2 regions of the Nocardioides sp. AE5 genome follow, and region 2 is predicted to be linked to the other one. Evidence: riboswitches for the same ligand, from Rfam matches in the RefSeq annotation. Region 2 holds a riboswitch; the other holds the start of a gene.
The links. A riboswitch is a leader RNA that binds a small molecule or an ion and turns the genes downstream of it on or off. The one in region 2 is predicted to bind thiamine pyrophosphate.
Positions count from the first base shown of each region.

Region 1: another riboswitch for thiamine pyrophosphate. It lies ahead of Q9R27_RS01380 (thiamine ABC transporter substrate-binding protein); the one in region 2 lies ahead of thiE (thiamine phosphate synthase).

Region 1 covers NZ_JAUZVI010000001.1:301,281-305,683, reverse strand. The annotation lists gene Q9R27_RS01385 (ABC transporter permease subunit) at 1-811, opposite strand, end outside; gene Q9R27_RS01380 (thiamine ABC transporter substrate-binding protein) at 822-1,874, opposite strand; TPP riboswitch at 1,865-1,975, opposite strand; gene Q9R27_RS01375 (DUF6801 domain-containing protein) at 2,336-3,049, shown strand; gene Q9R27_RS01370 (class F sortase) at 3,059-3,685, shown strand; gene Q9R27_RS01365 (class F sortase) at 3,714-4,334, shown strand; gene Q9R27_RS01360 (NADH:flavin oxidoreductase) at 4,335-4,403, opposite strand, start outside.
Region 2 covers NZ_JAUZVI010000005.1:139,907-144,309, forward strand. The annotation lists gene Q9R27_RS09630 (thiazole synthase) at 1-105, opposite strand, end outside; gene thiS (sulfur carrier protein ThiS) at 102-287, opposite strand; gene Q9R27_RS09640 (FAD-dependent oxidoreductase) at 272-1,315, opposite strand; gene thiE (thiamine phosphate synthase) at 1,315-1,845, opposite strand; TPP riboswitch at 1,907-2,016, opposite strand; gene Q9R27_RS09650 (hypothetical protein) at 2,122-2,787, shown strand; gene Q9R27_RS09655 (hypothetical protein) at 2,805-3,047, opposite strand; gene Q9R27_RS09660 (DUF1707 domain-containing protein) at 3,044-3,448, opposite strand; gene Q9R27_RS09665 (NAD(P)-binding domain-containing protein) at 3,467-4,403, opposite strand, start outside.

The DNA.
Region 1 (4,403 bases), on a different contig from region 2:
GGCGGGCGCCGGGCGCGCGGCGCTCCACCGGCACCGGCGCTGCGGCACGCGCCCGGTGGGCCGCATAGAGCAGGAGCGTCACCACGAACAACTGCAGCAGGCACAGCGCCGCCGCGGCCGGCAGGTCGAAGTGGGCCGTGGTGAGCAGGTAGATCTCGGTCTCGATGGTGGCGTAGCGCAGGCCACCGAGGATCAGCACGATGCCGAACGCCGTGGAGCAGAAGAGGAAGACCACGGTGGCGGCCGAGACGATGGAGGTGCGCAGCGCCGGCAGGGTGATGGTGCGGAAGACGCGCCAGCCCCCGGCGCCCAGCGCGGCAGCAGCCTCGGCGGGACGCGGGTCCAGCGACTCCCAGGAGGTGCCGACGGTGCGCACCACGACGGCGAGGTTGAAGAAGACCATCGCGGCGATGATCGGCACCGGGGTGCCGTCGAGTGCGAGCCCGGCCAGGGCACCGGCGAAGAGGTGCTTGAAGGCGATCCCGACCACCACCGTGGGCAGCACGAACGGCACCATGAACGCGGCGCGGAGCACGGTCCGCCCCGGGAAGTCCAGCCGGTGCAGCACGTACGCCGCGGGGATGCCCAGCAGCAGGGTGATCGCGGTGGCCAGCGCTGCAGCCCAGACGGTGAACCAGAGCACGCGGTGCACCCGGGCGCGGCCGAGGACCTCGAGCGCCTCGCCGGGTGCGAACCTGCCGTCGGAGACGAGGCCGAGGCCGACCATGCCGCTGACCGGGAGCACGAAGAAGACGCCGAGGAAGAGCACCGGCACGGCGGCCAGTGCGACCAGGGCGGCGGTGCGCTTCACGGCAGGCGCCTCAACGGCTGATGATCTCCGTCCACCGGGTCAACCAGTCGGCCCGGTTGGCCGCGATCTCCGCAGGGTCGACGTCCTTGGGGTCCGTCGGCTTCTCCGCGAACGCGGCCCAGTCCTCGGGCAGGGCGACCTCGTCGTTGACCGGGAAGACGTACATGCTGGTGGGCAGCGCGGCCTGCACCTCGTCGCTGAGCAGGAAGTCGATCACCCGCTGCGCGCCCTCGGGGTTCTTCGCGTTGCGCAACACCCCGGCGTACTCGACCTGGCGGAAGCAGGTGTCGAGCAGGGCCCGGGTGGTGGTGTTGCCGGCGTCGTCGATGGTGAACGCGGGCGAGGTGTCGTAGGAGACGACGATCGGTCGCTCGCCCTGCTCGGCCGCTGCGGTGAAGGAGCCGTAGTAGGCGTCCTCCCACCCCTCGGCGAGCTCGACGCCGTTGGCCACCAGCTTCTCCCAGTACGCCGGCCACTCGTCGCCGTACTCCGCGATCGTGGCGAGCAGGAAGGCCATCCCGGGAGTGCTGGTGGTGGCGCCCGGGGCGACGAAGAGGTCGCGGTACGTCGGGTCGGCCAGGTCGGCCAGCGACTCCGGCGGCGGCATCTCCCGCGCCGCGAACCAGGCCAGGTCGACATTGACGCAGACCGACGCCTGGTCGATCGGGATCATCCGGTTGGCGCCCTCGCCGTCGAGCCGCAACTCGTCGGCACCCGACGGCAGGTCGACGACGTACTCGGCGAAGACGCCCTCGTCGATGGCGCGGGAGGCGAACGTGTTGTCGACGCCGAAGGCCACGTCGCCGGTGGGGTTGTTGACGTTGAGGGCCAGGGCGTTGGTCAGCGAGCCGCCGTCGCCGCCCTCGGTGATCCGCAGGGTCAGCCCGCTCTCCTGCTCGAACTGCTCGACCAGTTCCGTGGGCAGGTCGAAGGAGCCGTGGACGACCAGGGTGACCGTGTCGTCGCCCGGGTCGTCACCTCCGGCGAAGAGTGAGCACGAGCTGAGCAGCGCGCTGGACAGCAACAGCGCGGTCACCGCGCCGAGGGTGGACACGTGCTTCATTTCCGACTCCCTTCGCCGGTGCTAACCGGATCAGGTCTTGAGGGTCTGCGGCGGTTCCGCACTCTCAGCGCTCCGTGTGGAGGGCTCCCCTGTCTCGTGGCAGACACTCTAGTGGGTATCGCCAGAAGTTCGTCGGGGGGTGACCCGTGCTCGGGGTGCGTGCATCGCAAGGCGGACGAGGGAGGCGATGCGGAGCATCGCCGACTGAGGACAACGCAGCGAGGTGCGTGCTCGGGGTGCGGGACACCCGAAGAACTTCCGATGTGCCCACTAGCCCCGCGTCCCTTCCGGCGCGTGCCCGGGCTGGACAGGCGGGAGTGACGGTTGTCACCTCCACGGATTGTCGATATGGTGACTGGCCTGGCTACTGCTCGGTAATGGGCGTGCCAGCGCAATCGGCCCGGTCGGGAGCCGAGCCGATCTTGAGGCGGTAGGGAGCCGCCTCGGGGAGGGAAAGCACTATGAAGAAGAAGGCTCTGGCCTGCCCGTTTGCGGCTGCCACCTTGATGGCTGGCTCGCTCCTGGCGTTCGCCAGCACCAGCCCGGCCAACGCGGTCTCGGGCACGCTGTCGTATGACTGCAACACCGCCCTTGGCCCCCAGGTGTTCACCGCAGTGGTGGACACCGACGCACCGGAGACCATGGAGGTGGGCGAGGGCGCACCGGTAAACGTGACGTCGACGGTGACCGTCCCTGCCGCGATGGCCGAAACGCTGTACGCCATCGGTGCTCGCAGCATCAGCGGCACGGCCGTGGTGACCTCGACCGTCGGTGGCGAAGAGGTGACTGCCAACCTGACCGTCCCCTCCACCCCGGTTGCTGCCACTGGCGCGCTGGACACCGTTGCCAGCGGCGCCGGTGCCCCGCTGGCACCGACCGAGGCCGGTGACCTGACGATCGAGGCAGGGAACTTCACCACCACGATCAGCGTGTTCAACGAGGCAGGCGAGGAGATCGTCCTCGACGGCCTGCTGCCTGCCGAGGTCTCCTGCGCCCTGCAGGCGGACCAGGACGCCGTGGTCGACACTGTCGCCGTGACCGCGCCTGCCGACGACGAGGATGACGCCGGCAACGAGGACGAGGGCACCGGCGACGAAGGCACCGAGGACACCGGCAACGAGGCGGGCAACGACGACGGGGCCGAGCTGCCCATCGGGTCCAACTCCGGTCTCTGAGGAGCCTGAGTGAGCCGGACCCACCGGCGCATCGCAGGAGCAGTGGCGGCCGTCGTGGCCGCCCTGCTCCTGTGGGCGTTCATAACCAATCCCTTCTCCGATCCGGAGCCCACCGCCACCGACGTCCCGGACCCGGCGGCGACACCGAGCGCCACCCCGACGCCCGAGCCGACACCGGAGCCCACGGCTCCAGCGGCGCAGGAGCCCGGGACCCCGAGCCGCATCATGATCCCCAAGCTCGGCGTCGACAGCGCGGTGGTGCCGATCAAGACCAAGGACCGGATGCTCGACCCGCCGGCGGACGCCAACGTCATCGGGTGGTGGGTCGACGGCGTACAGCCGGGCTCCGCCAAGGGGTCTGCGCTGCTCACCGGCCATTCCGTGCATGACGGGACCGGGGCGTTCATCGACCTGGAGAACCTCGCCGACGGTGACGAGATCGTGGTGCGCACCGACAACGGCGAACTGCACTATGCGGTCAGTGACGTGCAGGTGCTCACCAAGGACGAACTCGTCATGGCCTCCCCGGAGCTCTTCAGCCAGGAGAGCGAGGGGCGCATCGTGGTGATCACCTGTGAGGACTGGGACGGCACTGCCTGGCAGAGCAACGTGATCGTCACGGCGGTCCCTGCCTGACCCGGATACGATGGTGCCGGGAGGACTGATGAGAGGCCGGCATCTCGGGATCGCGCTGGCGGCGGCGGTGGCCGTCGCCCTTGTCGTGCTGTGCGCGAGCGCCCTCTCGGGGTGGCGCGAGAGCGCCGACCCGGCCGCACCACCCGCTGCTGCCAGTCCGGCGCCCACCATTGCACCGACCCCGTCCGTCACGCCGGTCGAGGCGAAGCCGCAGACGCCGGGCAACCCGTCGCGGTTGATCATCGAGGACCTCGGCGTCGACGCCCCGGTGATCCCGATCAAGGCCCCCAACGGCGTGCTCAATCCCCCCGCCAGTCCCTCGGTGATGGGCTGGTGGTCCGAGGGGGCACAGCCGGGCGCGGATCGGGGCTCGTCCCTGTTGACCGGGCACACGATGCGCGCCGGCGGCGCCCCGCTGCAGGACCTGGAGACCGTCGACGTGGGTGCCCGGATCTCGGTGCGCACCGACACCGGCACCCTCGACTATCGGGTCGTCGACGTGGTGGTGCTCTCCAAGGACGAACTCGCCGAGCAGTCGCCGGTCCTCTTCGACCAGGCCAGCGAGCACCGGCTGGTGGTGATCACCTGCGAGGACTTCGACGGGACCGAGTGGCTGAGCAACGTGGTGGTCACCGCGATCCCTGCCTGATCACTGCTCCGCGAGCACCGGACAGTGCGTCCCGCCGGGAGAATAGATCGTCGGCATGCACCGGTTGCA
Region 2 (4,403 bases):
GGCGGCGGCCTCGAGCACCGGGGCGACGAGTGCTGGCCGGGGAAGTCCACCGGTGCCCAGGAAGAGGCGCGAGTCGAGTTCCTCGCCGGCGATCACCAGGCTCATCCGCCCTGCACCGCCGTCACGATCTCCACCATGTCGCCGTCGGCCAGGAGCCGGGCAGGGTGGTCGCCACGGGGCACCACGGCCCCGTTGACCGCGACCGCGCTCCCCTGGTCGACGGCCAGGTCGGCGACGGTTGCGCCGGCCTCGAGCCGGTAGGGCTCGCCATTCAGGTTGATCTGCATGCTGACTCCTGGTTGTGGGTGGATGACGGATCGGCGAAGCGGCGCGGGTCGAGCGCGGCCTCCAGGTGCCCGTGCTCGAGGTGGTCGGCGACCAGCCGGGCGACCAGCGGCGCGAGCAGGACGCCATGGCGGAAGAGTCCGGCGGCGAGCACCACGTCGTCGCGACCGGGCGCGGAGCCGACCAGTGGCAGGTGGTCGGCCGTGGCCGGGCGGTCCCGGGCACAGGCTTCGGCGAAGAACGCCCGGTCGAGACCGGGGAGCACCTGGCGGGCCCCGTCCAGCAGCCGCCAGGCCCCGCCGAGGGTGACCTCGGGTGGCGCGTCGTGCTCCTCGGAGGTGGCGCCGATGACGACGCCGCCGTCGGCGCGCGGCACGACGTACACCGGCTCCCCGCGCACCCAGGCGCGCACCGTCCGGGCGGGTGGGTCGTCGGTGCGGGCGCGCAGGATCTCTCCGCGGACACCGCGGACCAGGTGCGCCCAAGGCTCGGGCAGCCGGGCACCGGTGGCCACCACCGTGGCGTCCACACCACCCGATGCGGCCGGGCGGAGCCGGTCGCCGACCCGTTCCAGCAGCGCGGCGACCACGTGGCGCGGGTCGACGCTGTGGTCGTCGACGAGCAGCGCGGCCCCGGCGATCCGCGGCGAGAGGCCCGGTTCCAGGCCACGCGCGGCACGCCCGGTGAGCAACTCCACGCCGGCACCGAGGCCGGCAAGCAGGGCCAGTTGCCGTTCCACGTGCTGCAGGTCCCCGCGGTCCATTCCGGCCAGCACCGTGCCGGTGCGGTGCAGCGGTACGCCCAAGCGCGCGGCGTACTCCGGCCACAGCGCGGCGGCCTCCCTGCCGAACCGCAGGATCTCGGCCTCGCCGTGCCAGACCTCGCTGGAGGGACTGAGCATGCCGGCTGCGGCGAACGAGGCGCCCGTGCCCGGAGCGCGGTCGACCACGACCACCTCGTGTCCGCGCCGGAGCAGTTCGTCGGCGACCGAGAGGCCGATGATCCCGGCGCCGAGCACCTGGACGCGCATCAGCCGAGCGCCTGGACGAGCTCCTTCGCCGCCTGCACGGGATCGGGTTGTCGCCAGATCCCTCCGATCACGGCCACGCCGTGGGCACCGGCGCCGATCACCGCAGCGGCGCGCGCCGCGTCGATGCCGCCGATGCCGACCAGCGGCAGGTCCCCTGCTGCGTCGGTGAGCGGGGCTACGCCGAGGGGCGCGGGCAGTCCGGCCTTGGAGGTGGTGGCGAAGAGCGGGCCGAACCCGGCATAGTCCGCGCCCGCCCGGGCGGCACGGCGTACGTCATCCACGTCGCGGCAGGTGGCACCGATCAGCAGGTCGCCGGCGATCCGCCGGGCGGCAGCCACCGGCAGGTCGTCCGCGCCCAGGTGTACGCCGTGCGCCCCGGCGGCGAGTGCCACGTCGAGGCGGTCGTTGACCACCACGGTGGCGCCGGCCTCGAGCGCCCTGGCGGTCAGTTCCAGCATGGCTGCCGTGGTGGCTCCCTTGGCGCGCACCTGGAAGCCGTCGACTCCTGCGGCGCGGAGGTCGGGCAACACCGCGAGGTCGTCGCCCGGGGCGATGAGGCATTGGATCCGGGGAACCGGAAAACGGCAAGGCATGGTGCTGCTCCTCACTTCCTGCGCCGGCATTACCCGGTTCAGGTTCGACGGTCGGAGCGGTGTCAGCTCCCTCTCAGCCCGCTTCCGCGAGCACCCGTGTGGGTTGGTCACCGGCGAGAGTAGCGCATCGCCCCCGGCGCGTGGTTTCGGCTTCCGGCACCGGCCTCGCATACCCTCGTTGACGGAGAACAGCCCCAGACCTGAAGGATCCCCATGTCGGACGCCCTAGCCGTGCGCTACGAGACCCCGGCGGCCGTGCGCATCGTCGACATCGCCGCGAAGGGCATCCTGGTCTTCATGCTGCTGATGGCCGTGATCGATCCGGTCGGCAGCAACCTGCAGAACAAGGCCGCCGAGGCCCGTGCGATCGGCTACCCCCTGCTCTCCTTCACCATCCCGGTGCTGTGGCTGCTCTTCTGGAAGGATCGCGCCTCCTTCCCGTGGGTCCCCGACCTCCTGGTCACGATCAGTTGCTTCAGCGACATCCTGGGCAACCGGATGGACCTCTATGACCAGATCTGGTGGTTCGACAACTGGATGCACTTCCAGAACACCGGGATCCTGGCGGCCGCGGTCGTGCTGCTGACCATGCACCACACCACGTCGCGCGGCCGGGTCGTGGAGCGGGCGCTGGCCTTCGGTGCCACCGCAGCGATTGCCTGGGAGATCGCCGAATACTTCGCGTTCATCTCCGGGCACAGCGAGCGCCAGTTCGCCTACACCGACACGCTCAGCGACCTGTGGTGGGGCGTGCTCGGATCCGTGGTGATGGCGCTGGTGATCCACTCGCTGTGGCGGATCGGCTGGCTCCGCCAGGCGGCACCGCAACTGGAGATCACCGCCGAGGACAAGGCCGTCCGGCTCAACGACCAGGGCTGAGGCCCGGGCCGCAGTGCTCACGCGCTCCCGGGCAGTTGCCGGGGATCGTCCCCGGTCGGCATGGCCTTGCGGACCACCCCGACCCCGCCCATCAGGGCGAATCCCTTGATCCGGACCACCGGGGCTCCCGGGACGGACTGGGCCGGCACGGTGTTCCGCACCCCGTCGAAGGCCCCCATGATCCCGATCCCCCCGACGACGGCGTTCGTGCCCGGATTGACGATGACCTCCACGCCGCCCATCACGGTGTAGACGTTCACCACCGTCTCGGTGCGGTGAAGATCGCGCGGCGCAGGTCGATGACGACACCAGCCATCAGGGCGAAGACGGTGTGGGTCTCCCCGAGTTCCCAGACGCCCTTGCGCTCGACGCCACCCATCACGGCGATCGAGGAGTTGTAGCGCGTCCCGACGACCGGAGCACCACCGCCCGTCGCGGGCACCGGCGCAGGCGCCGTCGCACCGGCCAGGTCGAGGCCCTTGGCCGGCAGGTCCGCAGTCAGCGGCACCAGGTCGCCGTACGTCTTGGCCGCATACGCCGCCTCCAGCCGTTCGTCGAGTTCGGCCAGGTCCAGGCGCCCCTCCCCGGCGGCCTCGCGGAGCACTTCGGCCACGTTGTGCCGGTCCGCGTCCGAGATGCGCATCCGCGACGGGTCGTCCATGCCGTCCAGCGTAGCGATTCAGCGTGGTGCAGCAGCGGCCCGCAGGTGGCGGCGCACCGCCAGCGCGGCGGCACGCCCGGCCCGGTTGGCCCCGATCGTGCTGGCCGAGGGTCCATAGCCGACCAGCTGCACCCGCGGGTCCGCGGCAGCCGCGGTCGGCGTCTGCCCGGAGCCCGGGGTGGGCACCAACTGGATCCCGCCGTGCCGTGAGCGGAGCCCCAGTCCGGCCAGGTGAGTGATCGAGGGCCGGAATCCGGTGGCCCACAGGATCACGTCGACGGGTTCGAAGGAGCCGTCCGCCCAGCGCACCCCGTCCGCCTCGACGGAGGCGAACATGGGGCGGCGACGCTCGTAGGCGCCCAGCCGCTTGGCCTCCTGCTCCTGGGGGCGCAGGTGGAGCCCGGTGACACTGACCACGCTCTCCGGTGGCAGGCCGGCCAGCACCCGCTCGTGCACCTTCTCCACGGCCTGATAACCCGCCTCGCCGTCGAAGTGGTCGACCCAGACCGGTGGGCGACGGGTCACCCACAGCACATCGGTGATCGGCGCCAGTTCACCGATGAACTGCACCGCGCTGGCCCCGCCACCGACCACGATCACCCGCTTGCCGACGAAGCGGGCAGGTCCGGGATAGGAGTGGGTGTGCAGTTGCCAGCCGCGGAAGAGTTCCTGGCCCGGATAGCGCGGCACGAACGGGCGGTCCCAGGTGCCGGTGGCGTTGACCAGGGTGCGGGTGCGCCAGGTGCGCTCGCTGGCCTGGACCACCAGCAGCCCGTCGTCCTCCCCCGTTCCCGCGGTGACCGACTCGACCCGCACCGGGCGGGCCACCGGCAGCCCGTGGCGCCGTTCGTACGCCGCGAAGTACGCCGGCACCACCTCGTTGGCGCGCTCGTGGCTGCGCGGCGGGGCGGGTTCACCGGGCAGGTCGGCGACGCCGTGCACGTCGTCCATGGTC